DNA from 3 places in the Geodermatophilus sp. SYSU D00703 genome. Region 1 is predicted to be linked to each of the others. Evidence: predicted binding sites of a transcription regulator. Region 1 holds the regulator's gene; each other region holds the start of a gene.

What was found. Region 1 encodes LexA, which represses DNA repair genes until DNA is damaged. Its sites were predicted from a motif close to TCGAACANNTGTTCGA; they were not measured.
Region 2: ACI782_RS20625 (DUF222 domain-containing protein) is a predicted target of LexA. The motif match lies at 3,167-3,182, and genes of this name have one in related genera.
Region 3: ACI782_RS19670 (DUF6504 family protein) is a predicted target of LexA. The motif match lies at 4,648-4,663, and genes of this name have one in related genera.

What each region holds. Positions count from the first base shown of each region.
Region 1 covers NZ_JBJGYU010000013.1:75,269-83,061, forward strand. The annotation lists gene ACI782_RS14390 (vitamin B12-dependent ribonucleotide reductase) at 1-791, opposite strand, end outside; gene nrdR (transcriptional regulator NrdR) at 873-1,430, opposite strand; gene ACI782_RS14400 (hypothetical protein) at 1,818-2,432, opposite strand; gene ACI782_RS14405 (LysM peptidoglycan-binding domain-containing protein) at 2,572-3,213, opposite strand; gene lexA (transcriptional repressor LexA) at 3,490-4,167, shown strand; gene ACI782_RS14415 (hypothetical protein) at 4,189-5,238, opposite strand; gene ACI782_RS14420 (phosphatase PAP2 family protein) at 5,210-5,959, opposite strand; gene hflX (GTPase HflX) at 6,024-7,514, opposite strand; gene ACI782_RS14430 (hypothetical protein) at 7,663-7,793, shown strand, end outside.
Region 2 covers NZ_JBJGYU010000028.1:55,930-63,722, reverse strand. The annotation lists gene ACI782_RS20640 (YybH family protein) at 1-143, opposite strand, end outside; gene ACI782_RS20635 (nuclear transport factor 2 family protein) at 234-617, shown strand; gene ACI782_RS20630 (DUF3237 family protein) at 625-1,815, opposite strand; gene ACI782_RS20625 (DUF222 domain-containing protein) at 1,937-3,148, opposite strand; gene ACI782_RS20620 (DUF899 domain-containing protein) at 3,367-4,140, shown strand; gene ACI782_RS20615 (SGNH/GDSL hydrolase family protein) at 4,203-4,982, opposite strand; gene ACI782_RS20610 (glycoside hydrolase family 3 C-terminal domain-containing protein) at 4,985-7,225, opposite strand; gene ACI782_RS20605 (quercetin 2,3-dioxygenase) at 7,361-7,793, shown strand, end outside.
Region 3 covers NZ_JBJGYU010000025.1:42,941-50,733, forward strand. The annotation lists gene ACI782_RS19645 (glycosyltransferase) at 1-1,004, opposite strand, end outside; gene ACI782_RS19650 (carotenoid biosynthesis protein) at 1,001-1,804, opposite strand; gene ACI782_RS19655 (phytoene desaturase family protein) at 1,801-3,441, opposite strand; gene ACI782_RS19660 (GNAT family N-acetyltransferase) at 3,438-4,025, opposite strand; gene ACI782_RS19665 (YbaK/EbsC family protein) at 4,022-4,534, opposite strand; gene ACI782_RS19670 (DUF6504 family protein) at 4,758-5,084, shown strand; gene ACI782_RS19675 (SAV_6107 family HEPN domain-containing protein) at 5,102-5,569, shown strand; gene ACI782_RS19680 (DNA polymerase III subunit alpha) at 5,643-7,793, shown strand, end outside.

The sequences.
Region 1 (7,793 bases):
ATCTTGTCCTCCTCGCGCGCCTTGGTCTCGATGAACTCCTCGATGTCGGGGTGGTCGATGTCGAGGACGACCATCTTGGCCGCGCGACGGGTGGCGCCACCGGACTTGATCGTGCCCGCGGAGGCGTCGGCACCGCGCATGAAGGAGACCGGGCCGGAGGCCGTGCCACCGGAGGACAGCAGCTCCTTGGACGAGCGGATCCGGGAGAGGTTCAGGCCGGCCCCCGAGCCGCCCTTGAAGATCAGCCCCTCCTCCCGGTACCAGTTGAGGATCGAGTCCATCGTGTCGTCGACGGCGAGGATGAAGCAGGCGCTGACCTGCTGCGGGGCGCTCGTGCCGACGTTGAACCACACGGGGCTGTTGAAGCTGAAGTACTGGTGCAGCAGCATCCAGGTCAGCTCGTGCTCGAAGATCTCCGCGTCGCCCTCGGTGGCGAAGTAGCCGTGCTCACGGCCGGCCCGGGCGTAGGTCAGCACCACCCGGTCGATCAGCTGGCGCAGGCTGCTCTCGCGCTGCGGCGTGCCCACGGCGCCACGGAAGTACTTCGTCGTGACGATGTTGGTGGCGTTGATGCTCCACTCGGCGGGGAACTCCACGCCGCGCTGCTCGAAGTTGATCGAGCCGTCCCGCCAGTTCGTCATGACGACGTCACGACGCTCCCAGGTCACCTCGTCGTACGGGTGCACCCCGGCGGTGGTGAAGACGCGCTTGACCTTCAGGCCCTTCCCCCGGGTCGGCGCCTTGGCGGCGCGACGCGTGCGGCCCGTCAAGCGATCCTCGGTCTCGGTCACGGAGCTCTCCCTCTGTTGCTGGTGGGCAAGGCGGCTGGGGAAGAGAGCCGCTCTTGTTCTAACGGGTGGTGCTGACAGTTCTCAGGTGCCGGCGGCGCTGCCGGTGGAGGCGGCCTGGCTCCGCCCGCTCCCCCGCCGGCGCGGGGCCGGAGGGGTGTCCTGCATGCCAGGGAGCGGCGGGGTCCCGGCGGCGACGTGCCGGGCCCGGAGCTCGGTGATCTCCTTCTCGAAGTCCTCGAGCGAGGTGAACGCGCGGTAGACGCTGGCGAAGCGCAGGTAGGCGACCTCGTCGAGCTCCCGCAGCGGCCGCAGGATGGCGAGCCCGACCTCGTGGCTGGGGACCTCCGCCGCTCCGGTCGCCCGGATGGCGTCCTCCACCTGCTGCGCGAGCTGCTGCAACTGGTCCTCGTCGACCGGCCGCCCCTGGCAGGCCCGGCGGACGCCGGCCACCACCTTCGTGCGGTTGAACGGCTCGCTGACGCCGCTGCGCTTCACCACGGCGAGGACGGCCTCCTCCACCGTGGTGAACCGCCGCCCGCACGCAGGACACGACCGGCGGCGACGGGTGGTCGCCCCCTCGTCGGCCTCGCGCGAGTCGATGACGCGGCTGTCGGGGTTGTGGCAGAAGGGACAGCGCACCGCGATCCCCTCCCCTCGTGTGGTCCGTCGCTCGCCCGCCCGGTCTCGGCACGGCGACCGCGGGACGGCCGGTGCGCCGGGTCCCGGAGGCCGACTGTGGACCCTCCTGGGGACATCCGGTGGACGTCCCGCGGAGAACCTGAGGACCGGCTGTGGACGGGCTTACAACGGTGCAACTACTAGATGTAGGGGGACCCTAGGACCGGGCACACAAGATCTGCAAGCCGGGACACGCGGTCGAGACACGGCCGTGACCAGGGGCGCCCTGCCGTCCCACCCGCCACGGCGACACGCCGCGACACGCCCCGCGGCGGTCGCGCGACGACGGCGCGGGGGTGTGGTGGCGGATCGGCGCGCGGTCGTCGGTCCTGCCGGGCGGGCCGGGGCTCAGGCGCGGACGACGCCGTCGACGCGCGGGCTGCGCGGCCGCGGCACCCGGTCCCCCAGGCGCATCGGGCGGGTGAGGCAGTCGACCTCGAGCCGCGGCGGGACGGCCACCGCCTGGAGGTCGACGCGGGTGTCGTCGTCCGCAGCCCGGTGCCTCCCGGCCACCGCGGGTGCACGATGGCGGCCCGGGAAGCCGACGCCGATCGCGGGCATCTCCGCCGTGACGTCCCCACCGTGCCGGCGTCGGTGCCGAACCGGAGCCGATGCGTCGGACTGCCGCACCTCCGGCGCGCCGAGCACCCCGGCGACGAGCCGCTCCCGCGCGGCGGCTCGCCTCAGGTCGACCGGCAGCGATCCGGCTCCGTCGCCGCGCCCCGCCGCGGCAGGGGCGACGACCGCGAGAGGCGGCTCGGGCAGGCGCAGGTCGGTCAGCGCGGTCCAGATCTCGCGCACGACCCCGGCGACAGCCACGCGGACCCAGACCTCACAGGGGCCCTGCGGGTCGTGGCGCCAGCCGAGGATCGAGCCCGGCCACCAGGCGCCCTCCACGGACACGTCGACCGACTGCGACTGCTGGGTGAAGACCGCTGCTCGGCCTCCGGACGTCCACGACACGCCCCTGACGTTAAGCGCGCGACGACCACTCTGCGTCAACGACCTCGTACGGAGGGTTGACGAACCTGACCACTCCGCCTTGTCGGCCTCTGGCGCCACGCCGGGCGCGAGCGACCCGAGCGCCGCCGTCGCGCCGGGCTCAGGGCAGCTGCAGGACCTGACCGGGGACGACCCGGGCGCCGTCGAGGTCGTTCAGCTCCTCGATCGCGTCGACCACGGCCCGCACGTCCTGGTCCGGACCGGCGAAGTCGGTGGCGATCGACCACACGCTGTCCCCGGCCTGGACGACGACGCTGCGCTCGCCCGCCAGTTGCAGCTCGCCGCCACCCCCGGCCACCAGCGGGCTGAGCCAGGAGCCCAGCGCCACGCCGAGGCCCAGCGTGAGGACCACCGACAACCGGCGCGCCCGCCGGGTCAGTCGCAGCGGCGACGCCGCGGCCCGGCCCACCGGACCGCACCCACCGCGCACGGGACGGGCCGCCGGCGCACCGGGCACGGCCGCTCCGGCCGGACGCGCCGGCGCCGGCCGCGTTCCGCGGGGCCGGGTGGGCGCGGGCCGGGCGACCGTCGCAGCCGCCGACCGCACCCCCTCCACCCCCGGCGAGCGGGGCACCGCCGGTGCCGGAGGCCGGCAGGCGCCCACGCGGGACGGGGTCGTCCGCGCCCCCGAGGACCGCGGCGCCTCGCCCTCGTCGCCACCCGGCACCGCGCGCAGCCGGGGCCGCCAGGGCACCTGCACCGCGTCGTCGAAGTCCAACACCGCCTGCCGCACGCTTCCCACGACCACTCCTCCCGTAGCCCCGCCGACCGTCGAACGTCTGTTCGATTCGAACGTCTGTGCGATGTCTACCGGATGGGTCCGACAAACACCACGGCAGCTCGCCGGTCGTTTCGAACACGTGTTTGATCGAGCGCGCCGGGCACGCTACGGTCGTCCCGACGGACGAGACGTGCTGCGACAGCAGCCGGCGAGGAGGCGACGGTGGCGGACAAGAGCGGGACGTCGGGGAGCCGCCGGAGGACGGCAGGCAGGCCCGCGGCGACCGAGACGGCATCCGTGCGCACCTTCCCGGACCGGAGCGAGGCCGGGGACGGCCTGACCCAGCGGCAGCGCCGCGTGCTCGAGGTCATCCGCGACTCGATCGACCGCCGGGGGTACCCGCCGTCGGTCCGGGAGATCGGTGAGGCCGTCGGCCTCTCCTCGGCCTCCTCGGTGGCCCACCAGCTGACGGTGCTGCAGAAGAAGGGCTGGCTGCGCCGCGACCCCAACCGGCCGCGGGCACTCGACGTCCGCCTGCCCGGCGACGCGCCGGCCGAGCTCGTCGCCCCGGCCGCGCCGGCCGGCGCCGAGGAGGGTCCCGCCCCGACGTACGTGCCCCTGGTGGGCCGGATCGCCGCCGGTGGCCCGGTGCTCGCCGAGCAGGCCGTCGAGGACGTCTTCCCGCTGCCGCGCGAACTCGTCGGCGAGGGCACCCTGTTCATGCTCAAGGTGGCCGGTGACTCCATGGTCGAGGCCGCCATCTGCGACGGCGACTGGGTCGTGGTCCGCCAGCAGCCGACGGCCGAGAACGGCGAGATCGTCGCAGCGATGATCGACGGCGAGGCGACGGTCAAGACCTACAAGCGCCGCGACGGCCACGTGTGGCTGCTGCCGCACAACCCCGCGTACGAGCCGATCCCCGGTGACGAGGCGACCATCCTGGGCCGGGTCGTCACCGTCCTGCGCCGGGTCTGACCCGAACCCGCCGTCCCGGGCTCAGGAGCGGCGGCGCAGCCGCCCGCCGATCCACACGAGCACGGCGGCGACGGCCGCGGCGATGACCCCTGCCACGATCGCGGTTCCCCCGCCGTCGTCGGTGCTAAGCAGGTCCGGGAGCGAGCCGTCGGTGTGCGCGCTCGCGGCAGCGGGGGTGGGGAGCGCACCCAGCGGGACGACGGTGACGTCGGTCGGCAGCCCCTCGCTGGCCACGACCAGCCCGGTTGCGTCGGCGGTGAAGCTGATGGCCTCGCCCTGCGGCGACTCGGGCAGCGGCAGCCGGACGGGGTCGGCGGCCAGCGCACCGGCCACGTCCGAGCCCGACAGCGGCCACACGTAGGCGTCGGTGTAGGTGCGCAGCGCGAGCAGGCGACCGTCGGCCGAGACCGCTCCGCCGGTGACCATGAGCTGGCCCGCGCGCCCGACGGGGCCGCCCGGGGTCCCGGTGAGCGTGAACTCGACGCCGGCCACCTCGGTGAGGCCGACCGTGCCGGCGTCGACGAGGTCACTGACCGGGCGGTAGACCTTGCTCGCGCCGAGCACCTCCTTGGTCACCAGGTAGGGCGTGCCGTCGGGGGCGAGCAGGAGCGCCTCCACGTCCCGCGGCCCCTGCGGGAACGCCAGCCGGTACACGGCGGTGCCGTCGTCCGGTCGCAGCGCGAGCAGGGCGACGGTCTCCCGCGTGCCGTTGTTGTCGCCGGTGTCGGCCAGCCACACCGTCCCGTCGGTGCCGACCGCCAGGTCCTCGGGATCGAAGGGGTCCACCGGCGCGCTGCGCACGTCGACCACCTGGCAGGCGGTGTCGAGGACGTGGACGTCGACGCGGTCCCCGCCGTCGTTGATGGCCAGCATGCGGTCGCCCACCACGACCAGCCCGGAGAGCTCCGGCAGGCGAGGATCGGTGATCTGGCACCGCGTGCTGGGCTCGGCGGCCTCCTCGGCGTGGGCAGGCACCGCGGCACCGACGGCCAGCGTCAGCGCGAGGACCGTCCCCGCGGCCAGACGCCGCCCCGGGGTGCCGCTACGCGGACGGGTGGCCAGCTCGGGCACCCACCCAGCGTGACAGCACTGCTGCGTCCAGTGCGTGAACCACGCCCAGCAACAGGATGCCGACCGCCGCCCCGACCACGGCGTCGGTGACCCAGTGGAAGTCCAGGGACACCATGGCCACGCCCGTCGCGACGGGACCGGCGACGCTGAGCAGGCGGAACATCCGCTGCACGCCGGGTGCCAGCCGGAACTCCACGGCCTGCCACCGCGCGACTCCCCACATGAGGACGGCGTTGGCCACGTGTCCGGAGGGGTAGGAGGCGCCGTCCCGGTAGAAGAACGACCCCGGGTAGGCCGGCGCGGTCCGCCCGGTCCCGTACTTGAAGCCGTAGACGACGACGGTCAGCAGCGCCAGCGCGACCAGCACCCGGAGCAGCGGCACGACGGTGCGGCGCCGCCACAGCAGGTAGCCCACGAGGCCCGCCAGGACGATCAGGATGAAGCCGCGCCCGCCGAGCTGCGTGACCGCCCAGACCGGCCAGTACGCAGCGGAGTCCTTGAGGTCCCAGGAGCTGACCACCTCGGAGACCCGCAGGTCCATCCGTTCCAGGACGCCGCGGCTGAGCAGGTCCGCGGTCACCCCGACGGTGACGAGCAGCGCCGTGACGAGCAGCCACCACGGCGGCCGGCCGACGGAGACCACCCGCTCAGCGGGCGGGGTCGCGACGTCCTGGTCCGGCGGGCGCTCGCCCGGCCGTCGCCGCACCGCGCCGCTGGTCACGCCCTCACGGTACCGGGACGTGACCCGATCGTGACCTCGGCCGACCGAGGCGCGCCGCCCCCGGTCAGCCGACCGGAGCGGCGAACTCCTCCAGCGCGGCGGCGAGCGAGCCGTCGACCCGGGCGGTCAGCCGCGTCCCGTCGGCCTCGTGCTCCTCCCGGAGCACCTCACCGTCGCGGTGCACACGGGCGACGAGGTCGCCGCGGTCGTAGGGCACCAGCACGTCGACGTCGACGTCCGGCCGCGGCAGGCGCGCGGCGACGATCTCGCGGAGCTGCTCGATCCCCGCGCCGGTCCGCGCCGAGACCCACACCGCGCCGGGCAGCGCCCGGCGGAGCGTGAGGATGTCCTCCTCGGTCATCGCGTCGACCTTGTTGACGACGATCAGCTCCGGCACCGCCGAGGCGTCGATCTCCTGCAGGACGACGTGGACGGCGTCGATCTGGCCGAGCGGGTCGGCGTCGGAGCCGTCGACGACGTGCAGCAGCAGGTCGGCGGCGGCCACCTCCTCGAGCGTCGACCGGAAGGCGTCGACCAGCTGGTGCGGCAGGTGCCGCACGAAGCCGACGGTGTCGGTGAGCGTGTACTCCCGGCCGTCCGGGGACTGCGCCCGGCGCACCGTCGGGTCGAGGGTGGCGAACAGGGCGTTCTCCACCAGCACCCCGGCGCCCGTGAGCCGGTTGAGCAGGCTGGACTTGCCGGCGTTGGTGTAGCCGGCGATCGCCACGCTCGGGACGGCGTTGCGCCCGCGGCTGCTGCGCTGGGTCGCCCGCGCGGTCGCCATGCCGGCGATCTCCCGCCGCAGCTTGCTCACCCGCGCGCGGATGCGCCGCCGGTCAGTCTCGATCTTCGTCTCACCCGGACCGCGGGTACCGATGCCCCCACCGCCGGCGACGCGGCCACCGGCCTGCCGGGACAGCGACTCACCCCACCCGCGCAGCCGCGGGAGCATGTACTGCATCTGGGCCAGCTCGACCTGCGCCTTGCCCTCCCGGCTCGACGCGTGCTGGGCGAAGATGTCGAGGATCAGCGCGGTCCGGTCGACCACCTTGACCTTGAGGAGCTTCTCCAGCGCGTTCAGCTGGCCGGGCGTCAGCTCGCCGTCGCAGATCACCGTGTCGGCCCCGACCGAGGCCACGACGTCACGGATCTCGGCGGCCTTGCCCGACCCCACGTAGGTGCCGGCGTCGGGCCGCTCACGCCGCTGGCTCACCGCCTCGAGGACCTGCGAGCCGGCGGTCTCGGCCAGCGCGGCGAGCTCGGCCAGGGAGCGGTCGGCGTCGGCCTGCGTCCCCTCGGTCCAGACACCGACCAGCACGACGCGCTCCAGGCGCAGCCGGCGGTACTCGACCTCGGTGACGTCGGCGAGCTCGGTGGACAGGCCCGCGACGCGGCGCAGCGCGCCGCGCGCCTCCAGGTCGTAGGAGCCGGTCGTGTCCTCCGCCTCGTCCCACTGCTCGGCGGGACGGGTCGCCTCCTCCGCCGGCTCCGGGGCGGCCCGCAGGGCCCGTTCCTCGGCGCCGTCGCGAGCGGCGCGGTTCTGTGCTGTCGTCATCGTGTCCAGCGTGGCACGCCCCACCTGCCGGGGCATCTGAGTTGTCATCGCCCGGTACAACACCGCGGTCGCCCAGGACCATCCCCACGCGTGACCGCGATCCGGCCGGGTAGGGGCTGAATCCGACGACCACGAGGAGGCGCCGAGCATGACCGAGAGCGGCAGCAGCAGCCTGAGCGGCGACGAGGAGCTCGAGGACCCGGGCCGCGACCCCAAGGGCCTCAACCCGCCGCGCAACCCGCTGGGCGCCGGCCCGGACCAGGACAGCGGTCGCGGACG
Region 2 (7,793 bases), on a different contig from region 1:
CGGACGCCGTCGTCCGGTGGCGGGACGTCGAACATCACGATGTCGTCGGCGTGGTCGGCGAGGACACCGTCGAGGTCGCCGGTGTGCACCGCCCGCGCCCAGCGGGTCACCAGGTCCCGGATGGCCGCGTCGTCGTCGCTCATGCCGGTTCCGACCGTGGCTCCGGCGCGGACTCATCGGCGCGGCCACACCCCGGGTGGGTGCCGTCGGCTCCCGGCGGCCAGGATGGGTTCATGGCCGACACCAGCGACGACGTGCAGGCGGTGCTCGACGCGGAGGACCGCCGCTACCGGGCGATGGTCGAGGGCGACCTCACCGCGCTGGACGCGCTCCTGGCCCCGGGGATGAGCTACGCCCACTCCAGCGGCCGGCGCGACACCAAGGACGAGTACCTCGACAAGCTGCGCTCGGGCTACTACGTCTACCGGAGCGCGGAGCACCCGGTCGAGCGGGTCGAGGTGGCCGGCGACGCGGCGATCGTCATCGGCCGGATGAACTCGGACGTCGAGGTCGACGGCGTGGCCAAGCACATCGACAACCTCGCCCTCGCCGTCTGGACCCGCGCCGACGGCAGCTGGCGGATGCTGGCCTACGCGCCGACGTCGCTGCCCCGCTGACCGCCGCTCAGCCGACCCTGAAGAAGTCGAAGACCACCGCGCTGGGGTGGCGCACACCGGACCCGACGAAGACGTGCGAGGTGAGCGTCGCCAGCCGGGGTACGTCGGTCTCGAAGCGGGGCGTGGACCGGAAGTAGATGCGCGCCGGGTCGACCGGCAGGTCCTGGCGCAGCCGGGCGACGTCCTCGGCCGAACCGGTGCGCAGGCCGAGGTTCTCGACGTACACCCGCTCGCCCTCGTCGCTCTCCAGGACGTAGCGGGCCTCGGCCACCGTCTCGGTCTCGGTGCGGATGACCTGGGAGTCCCCGCCGCCGGGCAGCACCCGGCCGGTCATCAGCGGGCCGGAGACCGTCCCGCCGGTGATCGGGATGACCCGCCGGTGCCCCGCGGGCGTCGTCCCGATCTCGATCGGCCGGTCGACGGTCACCTCCAGGTGCAGCACGTGCTCCAGCGGCGGCGGGACGACGGTCACGGATCTCCTCCGGGGTTCGGGTGCGGCCGCCGCGATCCTGCCCGACGGCCGTTCGGGGGCGCCGGGTCGACCCCTGAGCAGGGCGAGGGGGTCGATCAGCAGCGCGGCGCCGTCCCAGGAGATCCCGCGCAGGTCCCGCACGACGACCGGCACGTCGGTGTCGAGGGCGCGCTCGCTCACGCCGATGACGACAGCCCCGGCTGCGCGACCGGCGGCGATGCCGGTGGGGCTGTCCTCGAGGACGGCGCACTCCCCCGGCGGCAGGCCGAGCTCCCGCGCGGCTGCCCGGTATCCGGCCGGGTCGGGCTTGCCCGCGGCCACGTCCTCGGCGCAGACGAGCAGCGCGGGCAGCGGGAGGCCGGCCGCGGCCATCCGGGCGGCGATCAGCTCCCGACGTCCCGAGGTGACCACCGCCCACGTCGCGGCGGGAAGCGAGCCGAGCAGCTCGGCCGCGCCGGGCACCGCGGTGACCGTGGCGGCGTCCTCGACCTCGTAGCGGTCGATGGCCGCGAGCGCGTCGGCGCGCCCGGCCTCGGCCACGAGCAGCGCGACGGTGTCTGCCGTCCGCCGCCCGTGCACGGTCGCCGCGACCGCCCGCGGGTCCAGGCCGCGCTCCCGTGCCCAGCGCGACCAGGACAGCTCGACGCTGGCGTCGGAGTCGACGAGCACGCCGTCGGCGTCGAAGAGCAGCCCCCGGCACGGGACGCGCAGGGAGTCGGGGACCATGCCCCCCGATCGTGCCATCGGCCGCGCGAACGACGTGCAGCATCCGCAAACTGAGCTCGCTGCCGAGCTGGACCTGCCGTTGCCGAACCCGGCCGCGGGCAGGCGAGATCGTCGCTGACGGTCAAGCTGCTGCGGGTAGGGGTGGGCCGGTGGGGATCTCGGTGCCGTCGGGGCGCCGGGTGCGCCAGCGTCCGTCGGGTCGTCGGTCGATCCGGAAGCCGTGGTGGACCTTGGTGTGGTGCCGCTCGCAGAGGAGAGCACTGTTCTCCAGGCTGGTCTCGCCGCCGTGGATCCACTCCAGCAGGTGGTGGACGTCGCACCACCAGGTCGGCGCGCCGCAGCCGGCGAACACGCAGCCACCGTCGCGCACCTCCACCGCCCGCCGGAGATGCGGAGGGACGAGGCGAAGGGTGCGGCCGTGGTCCAGCGGCGCCCCGTCGGGGCCCAGCACGATCCGGGTGACCTGCGCGTCGCAGGCCAGCCCCCGGGCCCGCGCCGCGGAGAGCACCGCCCCGAACCCGGTCTCGGCGGCGCCCGGGCCGGGCGCGGGGTCGGCCAGGTCGGCGAGGCCGACCTTGACCAGCACCTGCGGCTTGTGCCCGCGCAGGATCGGCAGGCGACCGGCGGCAAGGGCGTTGTCGCACAGCTGCACCAGCGCGTCGGCGAGCACCTGCGGCCGGGTGCGGGTGTCGCCGGCGCACCGGCCGGCCTGCACGATCGATTCCAGCGCGGCCTGCAGCTTCTCCCCGCCCACGGCGTCGAGGTCGAACCGGCCGGTGAGGCTGCCGTCGGCGTGGCGGGCGATCGCCAGCCGGCGCCCCTCGGTGGGATCGGGTTCGGGGCCGTCCGTGTCGAGCCGGGCCAGGTAGTGCTGCACCACCTGCCGCAGCTCCTCATACGGCCGTTGCACCGCCACGTCGGCCAGCACCGCATCGACCTCCGCGAGGTCGACACCCTGCTCGGCGGCGGCGGCCCGCCGCTCCCCGGTCACCACCGGCGCCACCACCGCGACCTGGTCGGCGGTCACGTGGCCGGCGGCGAACGCGGCCGCCACCGCGGGCAGGTGCTCGCACGCCCGGCCGGCGCGGACAACCCGGCCGGCCTCGGCCGGGGCCAGGTGCCCGTGCCCGTGCAGCCACGACGCCATCGACTTCAACCCGTCGAACTCCGCCGCGCCGGTGCCCTCGCACGCGCGCACTGTGCGGGCGACCTCGGCGGCGAGCCGGTTCTGCGCGACGAGCAAGTGACGCAGGCGATCAAGCAGTTGGGGTCCGAACCTCGTCGGCAGGGCATCGGTCGTGAGGCCGTCCAGGACCGCGGTCAGCTCGTCCACGACACCTCCCCGACCGGCTCGATCACCTGTTCGAAGTCTACCGCTGGAGAAGGCCGAGTGCAGCTCGAATCCCCAGGTCAGCGCGCTGTCCACAGATCGAGGGAGGGCTTGACGGCGCACCACCAGACCCAGGCGCGGAGGACCGATGACTTCGGCGGATCGGCCGCGTCACCTCTGACAGCAGGGACCGCGAGGAACCAGAGCAAGAGGAGGAGCTCGTGACCCGATCGACGTCCCTACCGCCCGTCGTGTCCGACCGGGAGTGGCGCGCCGCGCGCGTCGAGCTGCTCCAGCGCGAGAAGGAGCTCACCCGCCAGCGGGACGCGGTGAGCGCCGCACGACGGCACCTGCCGATGCGCGAGGTGACGACGGACTACCGGTTCACCGGTCCGGACGGCGAGGTCGCCCTCGTCGACGTCTTCGAGGGCCGCCGCCAGCTCGTCGTCTACCACTTCATGTTCCAGCCGGAGTGGGACGCCGGCTGTCCCACGTGCTCGTTCGTCGTGGACAACACCGGGGACCTGGCGCACCTGCACGCCCGCGACACGACGCTCGCGCTCGTCTCGCGGGCGCCCTACCCCCTGCTCGCCGCCTACCGCGAGCGGATGGGCTGGACGGTGCCCTGGTACTCGTCGGCGGGGACGTCGTTCAACCACGACTTCCACGTCACCGTGGACGCCGCGGTCGCCCCGGTCGAGTACAACTTCCGCGACGAGCAGGAGCTGATCGCGGCCGAGGGCGAGGCCTGGCGGGACTGGGCGGGTGACCAGCCCGGCGTCAGCACCTTCCTGCGCGACGGCGACCGGGTGTTCCACACGTACTCGGCCTACGCCCGCGCCCTCGACGCGCTGATGAGCACCTACACCTGGCTGGACCTGACGGTCCTCGGCCGGCAGGAGGACTGGGAGGAGCCGCCGGGGCGGGCCGACGGCCCCGCCATGCACTGGTTGCGCCGCCACGACGAGTACGGCGGCGGTTCCCGGCCCGCCTGACGGCGAGAACGGCGGCGGCGCGCGGCCGGCCTGACGACGAGCGGCCGGCCGGACGACGGGCGTCAGACGCCCCGCAGGTGCCCGGTCAGCAGATCGGCGACGGCCCGCATCCCGGCGGCGTTCGGGTGGTACGGCACGACACCGCCGGCCGCCACGTCGCCGAACCGCCACCCGGTGACCCAGGGCTCGGCCGAGCAGACCCAGTGGTCCCGGCTGGCCGCCGACGCCCGCACCAGGTCCGCGCCGGCCGCCCGCGCGGCGGTCGCGGTGGCCGCCTCCAGCTGCTCGGCGATCCCGCGGCAGAAGGCGAGGTCGGCGTCGTCCATGGGCAGCGCAGGGCACGCGTGCGCGGGCAGGACGGTGAGGTAGTCGACCAGCACCACGCGAGCCCGGGGCGCGCGCTCGCCCACGGCCGCCACCGCCGCGGTCAGCTCCACCGCCAGCCCGGCCAGCGCCCGCTCGACGGCGGCCCGGTCCACCGGTGCGCCGAGGAGCGCCCGCGCCGACGCCGGTGCCGGCTCCGGCGCCACGCGGTACGAGCAGCGCAGCATCGTCAGCAGGTACTCGACGTCGTTGCCGCCGACGGTGAGCGTGACCAGGTCGGTCCGCTCGTCGACGGCGTCGATCTGCGGCGGCACGGTCCCCCCGCCGAGGAGCACCTGCGGCGTCCGGACGACGGAGGCCAGGGTGGCGCCCCCGCAGGAGACGTCCACGAGGTCGAGGCCGAGCCGCTCGGCGACCAGACGCGGGTAGTTGGCGCCGGAGCGCCCGCAGCCGGGGTGCAGCACCGGCTCGATGCCCGGCCCGGCCGCGAACGAGCTGCCCAGGGCCACGTAGCGCACGGTCAGCCCACCCGCGAGCGCCGCGCCGCGGCCGCCCGGTCGAGCAACCGGTCGAGCTCTCCGGCGGGGATCGAGGCCCCCATGTCGGCGACGAACCGGCGCATCGGCATGGAGGAGACCATCCGCAGCATGCCGAGCCCCGCCTCGGTGGACGGCGGCCGCAGGTCGGGCAGCCACGAGTCGAATCCCTCGACGAGCGCCGCCCCGACCACCGGGTGGGCCACCCACTCGCCGAGCGCGGAATCCAGGGTGAGCACCGGGACGAGGTCGTCGCCGGCCAGGGTCACCCCCGCCTCGGCCACGACGTCGAGGGCGCTCGTCCCGACCTGCACCGTGTACTCGCCCGGCGCCACGACCCAGCCGCCCTCGCGCACGTCCCAGTAGGCGAACGCCCGGCGGCCCAGCTCCAGCTCGACCGTCCGGCTCTCCCCCGGCTCCAGCGCGACCTTGACGAAGGCGCGCAGCTCCCGGGCCGGACGGCGCACCGGCCCGGCCGTCGTCGCCACGTAGACCTGCACCACGTGCTTGCCGGCGCGGCCGCCGGTGTTGCCCACGGTCACCGACACCGTGGCGGTGTCGTCGCCGGTCGCGGCCACCTGCAGGTCGGTCGTCTCGAAGGTGGTGTAGCTCAGCCCGTGCCCGAACGGGTAGCGCACCGGCCGGCCGAGCGTGGCGAACCCGCGGTAGCCGACCATGACGCCCTCGGCGTAGCGGACGTGCCCCTGCTCGCCGGGGAAGCTCAGGAAGCTCGGGACGTCCTCGAGCCGCAGCGGGATCGTCTCGGCGAGGTGCCCGGACGGGGTGACCACGCCGAACAGCAGGTCGGCCAGCGCGCCGCCGCCGGCCTGTCCGAGCAGGGCGCCGTCCAGGATGGCGTCGACGTCGTCGTGCCAGCCCTCCAGCGAGACGACCCCGCCGTGGGAGAGGACGACGACCGTGCGCGGCGCCGCGGCCGCGACCGCGCGGATGAGCTCCACCTGGTCCGCGGGCAGGTCGAGGTGCTCCCGGTCGAAGCCCTCGGACTCCTCGGCCTCGCCCAGCCCGGCGAAGACGACGGCGACGTCGGCGGCGCAGGCCACCGCGACGGCCTCGTCGCGCAGCGCGGCGTCCCCGGAGCGGTCCGGCCCGAACCCGGCGGCGAAGGCGACCGGGCCGGCCAGTGCGCGGACGGCGTCGAGCGCGGACTCCACCCGGGTGGGGTCGACGTTCGAGCTGCCGCCGCCCTGGAAGCGCGGCGTGCGGGCGAACTCCCCGACGACGGCGATCCGCGCCCCGGCCGACAGCGGCAGGGTCGCGCGCTCGTTGCGCAGCAGGACGGCGCACTCGGCGGCCAGCTCGCGGGCCAGCGCCGCGTGCGCGTCGACGTCGAACCCGCCGGCCGGCTCGCCGACGTACCGGGCCAGGGCCGCCACCCGCGCGGCACTCGCGTCGACGGAGGACTCGTCGAGCTCGCCGGCGCGCACGGCCTCGACCACCCGCCGGTCGCCCGCGCCGCGGTCGCCCGGCATCTGCAGGTCCAGGCCCGCCGCGAGGGCGGCCACCCGGTCGTCGACCGCGCCCCAGTCGGAGACGACGACGCCCTCGAAGCCCCACTCGTCGCGGAGCACCCCGGTGAGCAGCTCCCGGTGCTGTGACGCGTAGACGCCGTTGACCTTGTTGTAGGCGCACATCACCGTGGCCGGCCGGGCCTCGGTGACGACCCGCTCGAAGGCCGGCAGGTAGATCTCGCGGAGGGTGCGCTCGTCGACGTCCACACTGACCTGCATGCGGTCGGTCTCCTGGTTGTTCGCCGCGAAGTGCTTGACCGACGCGCCGACGCCCTCGGCCTCCAGGCCGCGGACGTGCGCGGCGCCGAGCACGCCGGCCAGCAGCGGGTCCTCGGAGTAGTACTCGAAGTTGCGCCCGCACAGCGGCGACCGCTTGATGTTCACCCCCGGCCCGAGGACGACGTGCACGCCGAGCGCCCGCGCCTCCCGGCCGATCGCCCGCCCGACGCGCTCGGCCACCGACGGGTCCCAGCTGGCCGCGACGCCGACCGCCGGCGGGAAGCAGGTGGCCGGCACGTCGGCGTGGATGCCGATCGTGTCGAAGTCGCCCTGCTGGCGGCGGACGCCGTGCGGCCCGTCGGTCAGCACCACCGAGGGGACCCCCTCGACCGGCTTCGTCGTCCAGAAGTCGCGGCCGGAGAGCAGCGCGGCCTTCTGCTCGAGGGGCGACGCGTCCAGGGACGGCTCCGGGGTCACGGCGCCATCCTCCTGTGCTGCCGTCCGGCTCGCCCCGCGGGGAAGCGTGCCGCTCAATGGCGCGGGGCTGGGCACGGGCGACCCGTGTTGCGCATGCTGTCGGACCGTCACCGCCGACTCGACCCGGGAGCACGCATGAGCTTCGAGTACCTGATCGACCCCGCGAAGGGTCCGCAGTGGAAGGGCCTGCTCCCCGGCAAGCCGCAGCCCTACGTGCTGCGCCGCGGCGAGGGCGAGCACTCGATGCTGTTCACCGACCTGTTCACCGTGCTGCTCTCCGGGGAGGAGACCGACGGCCAGTTCGGCGTCATCGTCAGCGAGTCGCCCGCCGGGGACGTCATCCCGACGCACTCGCACAACGAGACCCACGAGACGTTCTACGTGCTCGAGGGCAGGGTCCGGCTGTTCTTCGAGGACGCCGAGGGCACCAAGACCACCAAGCTGCTCACCGCCGGCGACTTCGGCTACGTGCCGGCGGGCTTCGCGCACGCCTACCAGATCGAGGAGGCCGCCCGGATGATGGGCGTGCTCTCCGGCGGGTTCGAGCGGTTCTTCCAGCACATGGGCA
Region 3 (7,793 bases), on a different contig from region 1:
GCGAGCGAGTCCGGCCACACCCGGCTGCCGGTGACCGCTGCGGACACCGCCCGCCCGGCCACGCCGGCCGCGTACCCGACCAGGCCGGCGCGCGAACCGCGCAGGGCCGCCAGCGCCGGCAGCACGGCGACAGCGGTCAGCCCGGCGGCGGCCGCGACGCTCGCGGCGGGCGATCCGCCGACCGAGGCCCACAGCGACTTCGTGTAGCCGGCCCGCAGCGCGGACCAGCCCTCGTACATGCGGCAGGCGGCCAGCCGGGAGCCGTCGACCGGCGCCGTCCGCCCGCCGGCCCGCTTCACCGCCCGGGCCAGGGCGACGTCCTCGATCACCTCGCCGCGCACGGCGCCGTGCCCGCCGGCCCGCTCGTACGCCGCCCGCCGCAGGACGAGGAACTGGCCGTTGGCGGCCGCCAACGACGGGCGCGGCGAGCGCTCGGCCAGCCGCACCGGCAGCGTCGTCATCCACAGCCACGGGCCCAGCGGCTGCACCAGCCGCTCGGCCGCCGTGCCGGTCACCGGCCGCGGCCAGGGGGAGACGAGGTCCAGGCCGGCGTCGTCCAGCAGGGCCACCGCCGCGGCGACCGCGTCCGGGAACAGCCGGACGTCGGCGTCGAGGAAGACCAGGACGGCGTCGTCGTCGCCGACCCCCGCCGCCCCCACCGCGCAGGCGTGCGGCTTGCCGAGCCACCCCGGCGGCGGGTCCGGTGCGGTCACCAGCCGGACGCGGGGGTCGCCGACCGCCCGGACCGCCGCGCCCGTGCCGTCGGTCGAGCCGTCGTCGACGACGACCACCCGCAGGTCGGGGACCCCCTGCTGGGCCAGGACCGCCGCCACGCAGCCGCCGACCTGCGCCTCCTCGTCCCGCACCGGCAGGACGACGGTGACCGGGCGGCGCACCGGCGGCGGGGAGGACGGCGGCCGGCGCAGCAGGACCGCGTTGACCACCGCGTGCACCGCTCCGGCGACCGCCGCCGCGGACAGCGTCCGCACCAGCCGGCCGCTCACCGCGACCGCGTCCGCCGGGCCTGCAACGCCAGCGCCGCCAGCACCGGGACGGCGAGGACCACCCCCCAGGCCGCGGAGCCGGGCAGGTCCAGCCAGCCGGCGTGGGCCAGCGCGCCGCCGAGGGTCATCCAGGCCAGCGCCAGGAGTGGTGCGCCGTCGCCGGTCCGCGGGGCGGTGTCGGGCACCAGCACGTCCAGCAGCGCCATCAGCACCAGCCCGGCCAGCAGCCAGCCGGCCAGGTTGGTCAGCGGCACGGTGTCGATGCCGGGCAGGGACGGCTGCGGGTGCGCCCACGTCCAGTACCCCGCCTGCACCATCTGCGGGTCGAGCACGACGTCCCAGCCGGCGAACACCGCGGCGGCGACGGCGACCCGGGCCGTCCGCCGCCACGCGGGGCGCACGGCGCGGGTGAGGCGGAGGGCCAGCAGCCGGCTCGGCCAGGCCATCATCAGCCAGGCCAGCGGGACCAGGAACGGGACGCCGAACAGGGTCGGGCCCAGGTCGCCGCTGTAGGTGTACTCGCCGTACGGGAACCCGGTGGCCAGGCCGACCGCCTCGAACGCCACGGCGGTCCCCGCGGTGCCCGCCAGGACGACGGCACCGGCGCGCGCGCCGCGGCTCACCGCCGCGTGCCCCACCGAGAGGGCCGCGCCCAGCAGCACGATGGTCCAGCTCACGGTGGTCCGCGCGCCGCCGTCGGTCAGCGGGTAGGCGATCGCGACGGCGACGAGCAGCCCGGCCAGGGCCCACGGCACGACGGGGGCCGCGCCGCCCGCTCTCGGCAGCGCCAGCCCGGTCACCGGCCGCTCCGCAGCCGGCCGGCCGCCCGGGCCAGCGCCCGCCGGCCGCGGGCGGCGCGTCCGCGGTCGGCGAGGACGACCCGCGCCGCCGTCCGCCCGGAGTTGCCCGACACCCCGCCGCCGGGGTGGGTCGACGCGCCGGCCAGGTAGAGGCCGGGCAGGCCCGGGACGCGGTAGCCGGCCAGCGCCGGGGTGGGCCGGAAGCCGAACATGCTGGCCAGCCCCATCTCCACGTGCATGACGTTGCCACGCAGGAGGGACAGTTCCCGTTCCAGCAGCACCGGCGTCTGGACGTACAGCCGCTGTACCGAGCCGGCGAAGCCGGGGGCGAAGCGGTCGACGGCGGCGACCAGCCGGGCCGCCTCGGACTCGGCGAGGGCGTCCCAGTCGGCGCCGTCGGCGAGCGCGTACGGGTACCACTGCCCCCAGACGGTGACCACGTGCTGCCCGGGCGGGGCGAGGGTGTCGTCGGTGGCGGAGAAGCACATCGCGAGCGGCACCGGCTCCCGGGGCAGCCGGCCGGCCCGCCAGTCGCCGGCGGCCGCGGCCAGCTGCGCGCGGTCGGTGCACAGCAGCTGCAACCCGCCGAGGGCCGTGGCGGCGTCGACGCCGGGATAGGCCGGCGGCGCGTCGGTGAGGGCGCGCACCACGAGGCCGAAGCCGTTGCCCAGCGGCGGGTCGGCGTCGCCCAGGGCGGGCGGGGCGTGCCCCCCGGCCAGGTCGCGGGTGGCCAGCACGTGGCAGGCGGCGACGACGACCGGGGCGGGCAGCCGCCGTCCCGACGTGGTCCGCACACCGGTGACCCGGCCGTCCTCGACCAGCAGCCGCTGCGCGCCGTCGCCCAGGGTGACCCGCCCGCCGTCGACCTCCAGCCGCCGGCGCAGCGCCTCCGTGAGCCCGCCGGAGCCGCCGACCGGGTGGCCGGGCGGGACGTCGTGCAGCAGCGTCGCCCAGGCGACCATCGCCGCCGTGCCCGGCTCGCTCACCGGCGGGCCGGACTGCGCGCCGAACCAGGCCAGGGCCGCCTTGAGCCGCTCGCCGGTGAACCAGCGGTCCAGCAGCGCGTCACCGGAGCCGAGGAAGTCGACGGCGAGGTCGCCGCCGGGGGTGCGCGGCCGGCCGTCGGCGGGCGCGCCCAGCGGCCAGAACGAGCGGACCAGGCCCGCGGGGCTGGGCCGCCGTCGGAAGGAGGCGACGACCGCGCGGCTGCGCGGTGCCCACACGCGCACGAACTCCCGGTAGGCCGCGGCGTCGTCGGGACCGCAGGCGGCCGCGATCGAGGCACAGGTGGCGTCGAGGTCCACGGAGAAGACGAGTGGCCGCCCGTCCGGACCGGGGTCGCCCGGGGTCGGGGCGGGGGCGAAGCCCCACGGGTCGCAGTCGACGTAGCGCAGGCCGTGCGCGGTCAGGTCGAGCTCCTCGACGATGCCGCTCTGCCGGACGATCACGTGCGCGCTGGAGCCGCGGTCGACGCGGACGCCGGGCCACCGTTCGACGGTGGAGACCGCGCCGCCGAGCACCGTGTCGCGCTCGACGACCTCGACCCGCAGGCCGGCGCGGGCCAGGTAGCAGGCGGCGACCAGCCCGTTGTGCCCGGCGCCGACGACGACGGCGTCGAGCGGACCGCCGTCGGTCACCGCGCGTCGGCGCGCGGGGGCGGGGGCCGCAGCGGCAGGCGGGCGCCGAGGATGGCGAAGGGACGGGAGTCGCCGGGGAAGTGGTGGTTGCGGGCGAGGTCGACGAAGCCGTCGGCGTGGTACAGCCGGAAGGCCTTGGTGTCGCTGTCCGGGGTCGACAGCAGCGCCGCGGGGTGGGTCAGTCCGGCCACCAGGGCGTGCAGCAGCTGCCGGCCCAGCCCGCGGCTCTGGTGGTCGGGGTGGACGTGCAGCTCGCAGACCTCGAAGGCCCCGGGCAGCCAGCGCTTCGCCGTCCGCCGGTCCAGGGCCGCGCGCACCTGGTCGTGCCACCACTGGCCGGGGGCCACCAGGTAGCCGTAGCCGAACCCGACGAGCTGCTCGCCCTCCGGGGTCGCGACGAAGGCGCCGACGGCCCGGAACCCGGCCCGCTCGGTGTGCTGGACGGCGTAGCCATACCGGCCGGCCACGACCGACGGCGAGTACCCCATCGCCGCGCCGTAGATGGCCAGGGCCTCGTGCATGTGGTCGCGCAGCCAGCCGGTGGGCAGCTCGGTGACCCGGGTCGCGGGGGTCGTACCGGTCATGGCGACACCACCTCCACGGGGGCGACGGGACCGCTGCCGACCTCGGCCGCGGTGCCCGCGGTGAGGTGCAGCAGCTCCTCGTAGCTGGTCGGGAAGACCGCGTGCGGGTGGCCGGCGGCGGCCCAGACGCGCTCGTACCGCGCCAGCTCGACGTCGACCAGCGTGCCGATCGGCTCGGGGTGCCCGATCGGCGCCACCCCGCCGATGGGCTGGCCGGTGTGCCGGCGGACGAAGTCGGGGGAGGCCGGGCGCATCCGGGGGACGCCGAGCAGGGCGGCGACCCGGTCGACGTCGACGCGGTGGGCGCCGCTGGTCAGGACGAGCAGGGGAGCGTCGTCCACGTCGAACACCAGGCTGTTGGCGATCGCCCCGACGGGGACGCCGAGCTGTGCGGCGGCGGCCGCGGCGGTGCGGGCACCCTCGGGGAGCTCGCGGACCCCCCCTGTCGCGCCGGCCTCGGCCAGGAGGCGGGCGATCGCGGCCACCCGCGGGTGCTCGGGCCGGCTCATGCGTCGATCCTCCCATCGCCTCCGGCCGACCGCTGGACCTCGGGCGGCCGGCATCCCCGCTGCTGCGCGCCCCGCTTGACGACGTCGGTGCGGTCGGGTCTACTCGACGTCGTTCGAACAAGCGTTCGAACAGCGGTCGACCTCCCGCCGCGCCCGGGTCCTTCCCCACCCCGGTGCGGTGGGCGGGCCGGCCGGGTCGGCGCAGAGCGGTGGGGAGTCTGTCATGAGCCGGGTGCTGGGTGGGGTCGGCGGGCGGGTCGGCGAGGAGGTCCGGGTCGAGCGGGGGGCGCTCGGCCCGGCGCAGTTCTGGCGGGGCCAGTCGCGGTACGTCGTGGGCGAGCTGCTCGACTCGTGGGTGGAGACCGCACCGTGGTGGCAGCGGGGCCCCGAGGCGGCCGGCGGCGCCTCCGTGGAGCTGGTCGCCACGCGCGAGGTCTGGCGGGTGGAGGCGGTCCGGGCCGGGCGGTCGCGGATGAGCTTCGCCGGCGTCTTCGACCTCAGCTGGGAGTCGACGGCCAACCGCTGGTCCCTCGTGCGGGTGCACGACTGATGGGCGCGGTCCGGGTCATGGCCGATCAGCTCCCCCTGCCCCCGCCGCTGCCGCCGGCGGCCACCCAGCTGCTCGACCAGGCCTCCCGAGCGCTGGCCGAGGCCGCGGCGAGCACCGACGCCCGGCAGCGCTACGCCACCGCCCACCTCGGCGCGCTGCGGGCCGCCGCGGCGGTGCTGGCCGCCCGCACGCGGCCGGAGTCCGGGCGCCGGCGCCCGCGCAGCGCCTGGGTGCTGCTCAGCCAGGTCGCGCCGGAGCTGGGGGAGTGGGCCACCTTCTTCGCCGCCGGCGCGGCCAAGCGGGCGGCCGCGGAGGCCGGGCTCTCCCACGCGGTCACCGAGCGCGAGGCCGACGACCTCGTCCGCGACGTCCGGGCCTTCCTCACCGTGGTGGAGAGCTGCCTGGGCAGCGACCCGGTGCCCGAGTCGCCCCGGCGCACCCGTCCGCGGGTGGTCGGCGGCACCGAGCACCGGAACCGGGGGTGAGCGGGCTCGCGAGCTCACGAGGAGGCAGAGCAGCTCCGCGAACGCGGCCGACGAGCGCCGGCGAGTCGGACTCGTGAGCGCCGACCCCTTCGTCCACCTCCACGTCGCCTCGGGCTACTCCATGCAGTACGGGGCCAACCACCCGGCCGACCTGGTGGATCGGGCTGCCGAGCACGGCATGCGGGCCCTGGCGCTCACCGACCGCGACGGGCTCTACGGCGCGGTGAAGTTCGCCCTCGCGTGCCGGGCGGCCGACGTCCGGCCGCTCTTCGGGGTGGACCTCGCCGTCGTCCCCTCGGTCGACAGCACGGTGCCACCGGCCCTGGCGCCGGTGCTGGGCGGTGGGCACTCCGCGGAGCGGACCCGCGCGCGCCGGCCGGACGCGCCCGGTCGTGCCGCCCCGGGCCGTCGGGTGCCGGCCCGGGGCGGGGCCAGCGTCGATCCGCGGCTGCCCCGGGTCACCTTCCTCGCCCGGGACGGCGCCGGCTGGCGGTCGCTGTGCCGGCTCACCAGCGCCACCCACCTGCGCGGCACCCGCGGGGAGCCGGTGAGCTCGCTGGCGCTGGCCGCCGAGCACGCGCCGGGGCTGGTCGCCCTCCTGGGGCCGGACTCCCCGGTGGGCCGGGCGCTGGCCGCGGGGCGGGCCGACGTCGCCTCCGCCCGGCTGGCCGCCTGGCGCGCGGTCTTCGGCCCCGGCGCCCTGGTGCTCGAGCTGGTCCACCACCGCGGGCAGGGCGACCGCGCCCGGGCCCAGGCGATGCTGCGCTTCGCCGCCGCGGAGGGCGTGCCGGTCGTGCTGACCAACGCCGTCCGCTACGTCGACGCCCTCGACGCCCCCACCGCCGACGTCCTCGACGCCGCGCGCCGGCTGGTCCCGCTGGACACCCGGCACGTCGACCGGCGCACCGCCGAGGGGTACCTGAAGTCGGGCAAGGAGATGGCCGAGGTCGCCGAGGACCTCGTCGGCCCCGACCGCGATGCGGTGCTGCGGCTGCTGGAGCGCACCGCCCGGCTGGCCGAGCAGTGCGCCGTCGACGTCCGGGCCGACCTGGGCATCGGCACGGTGCGCTACCCCGAGCTGGACGTGGTCACCACCCCGGCCGAGCAGGGGATGAGCCCGTCGCAGGTGCTGCGCGCCCGCTGCGAGGCGGGCCTGGGCCGGCGCGGGATGGCGCTCACCGAGCGGGTGCGGGTGCGGCTGGAGGAGGAGCTGGAGGTCATCGACTCCCTCGGCTACCCGTCCTACTTCCTCACCGTCGCCGACGTGGTCGACCTGATCAAGGGCCTGCGGGTCCGCGCGGCGGCGCGCGGGTCGGGTGCCGGCAGCCTGGTCACCTACCTGCTGGGCATCTCCGACGTCGACCCGATCCGCTACGGGCTGCTGATGGAGCGGTTCCTCTCCCCGCTGCGGCACCAGCTGCCCGACGTCGACATCGACGTGGAGTCCGCCCGCCGGATGGAGGTCTACGACGCGGTCATCGAGCGCTTCGGCGCCCACCGGGTCAGCTGCATCTCGATGATGGACACCTACCGGGTGCGGCACGCGATCCGCGACGTCGGGGCCGCCCTCGGGCTGCCCCCGGCCGAGATCGACGCGGTGGCCAAGGCCTTCCCGCACATCCGGGCCAACCAGGTGCACGCCGCGCTCAAGGACCTCCCGGAGCTGCGGGCCAGCCGGTTCGGGTCGCGGCGGGCCGGCGGCACCGGCGACCTGGACCTGTTGTTCGACCTCGTCGCGCGCCTCGACGGGCTGCCCCGGCACATCGCGCTGCACCCGTGCGGGGTGCTGCTCTCCGACGCCACGCTGCTCGACCGCACCCCGGTCGAGAACAGCTTCCTCGGCTACCCGATGAGCCAGTTCGACAAGGACGACGTCGAGGAGCTCGGGCTGCTCAAGCTGGACCTCCTGGGCATCCGGATGCAGTCGGCGATCGCCCACGCCCTCGACGAGGTGGCCCGGGTCGACGGCGAGACCGTCGACATCGACGCGATCCCGCGGGACGACCCGACGACGTTCGAGCTGATCCGCAGCACCCGCACGCTCGGCATGTTCCAGATCGAGTCGCCGGGGCAGCGGGAGCTGGTCGGCAAGTTCGGGCCGGAGACGTTCGAGGACATCGTCATCGACATCTCGCTGTTCCGGCCCGGGCCGGTGAAGAGTGACATGGTCACCCCCTTCCTCATGGCCCGGAACGGCTGGCGGGAGACCGTCTACCCGCACCCC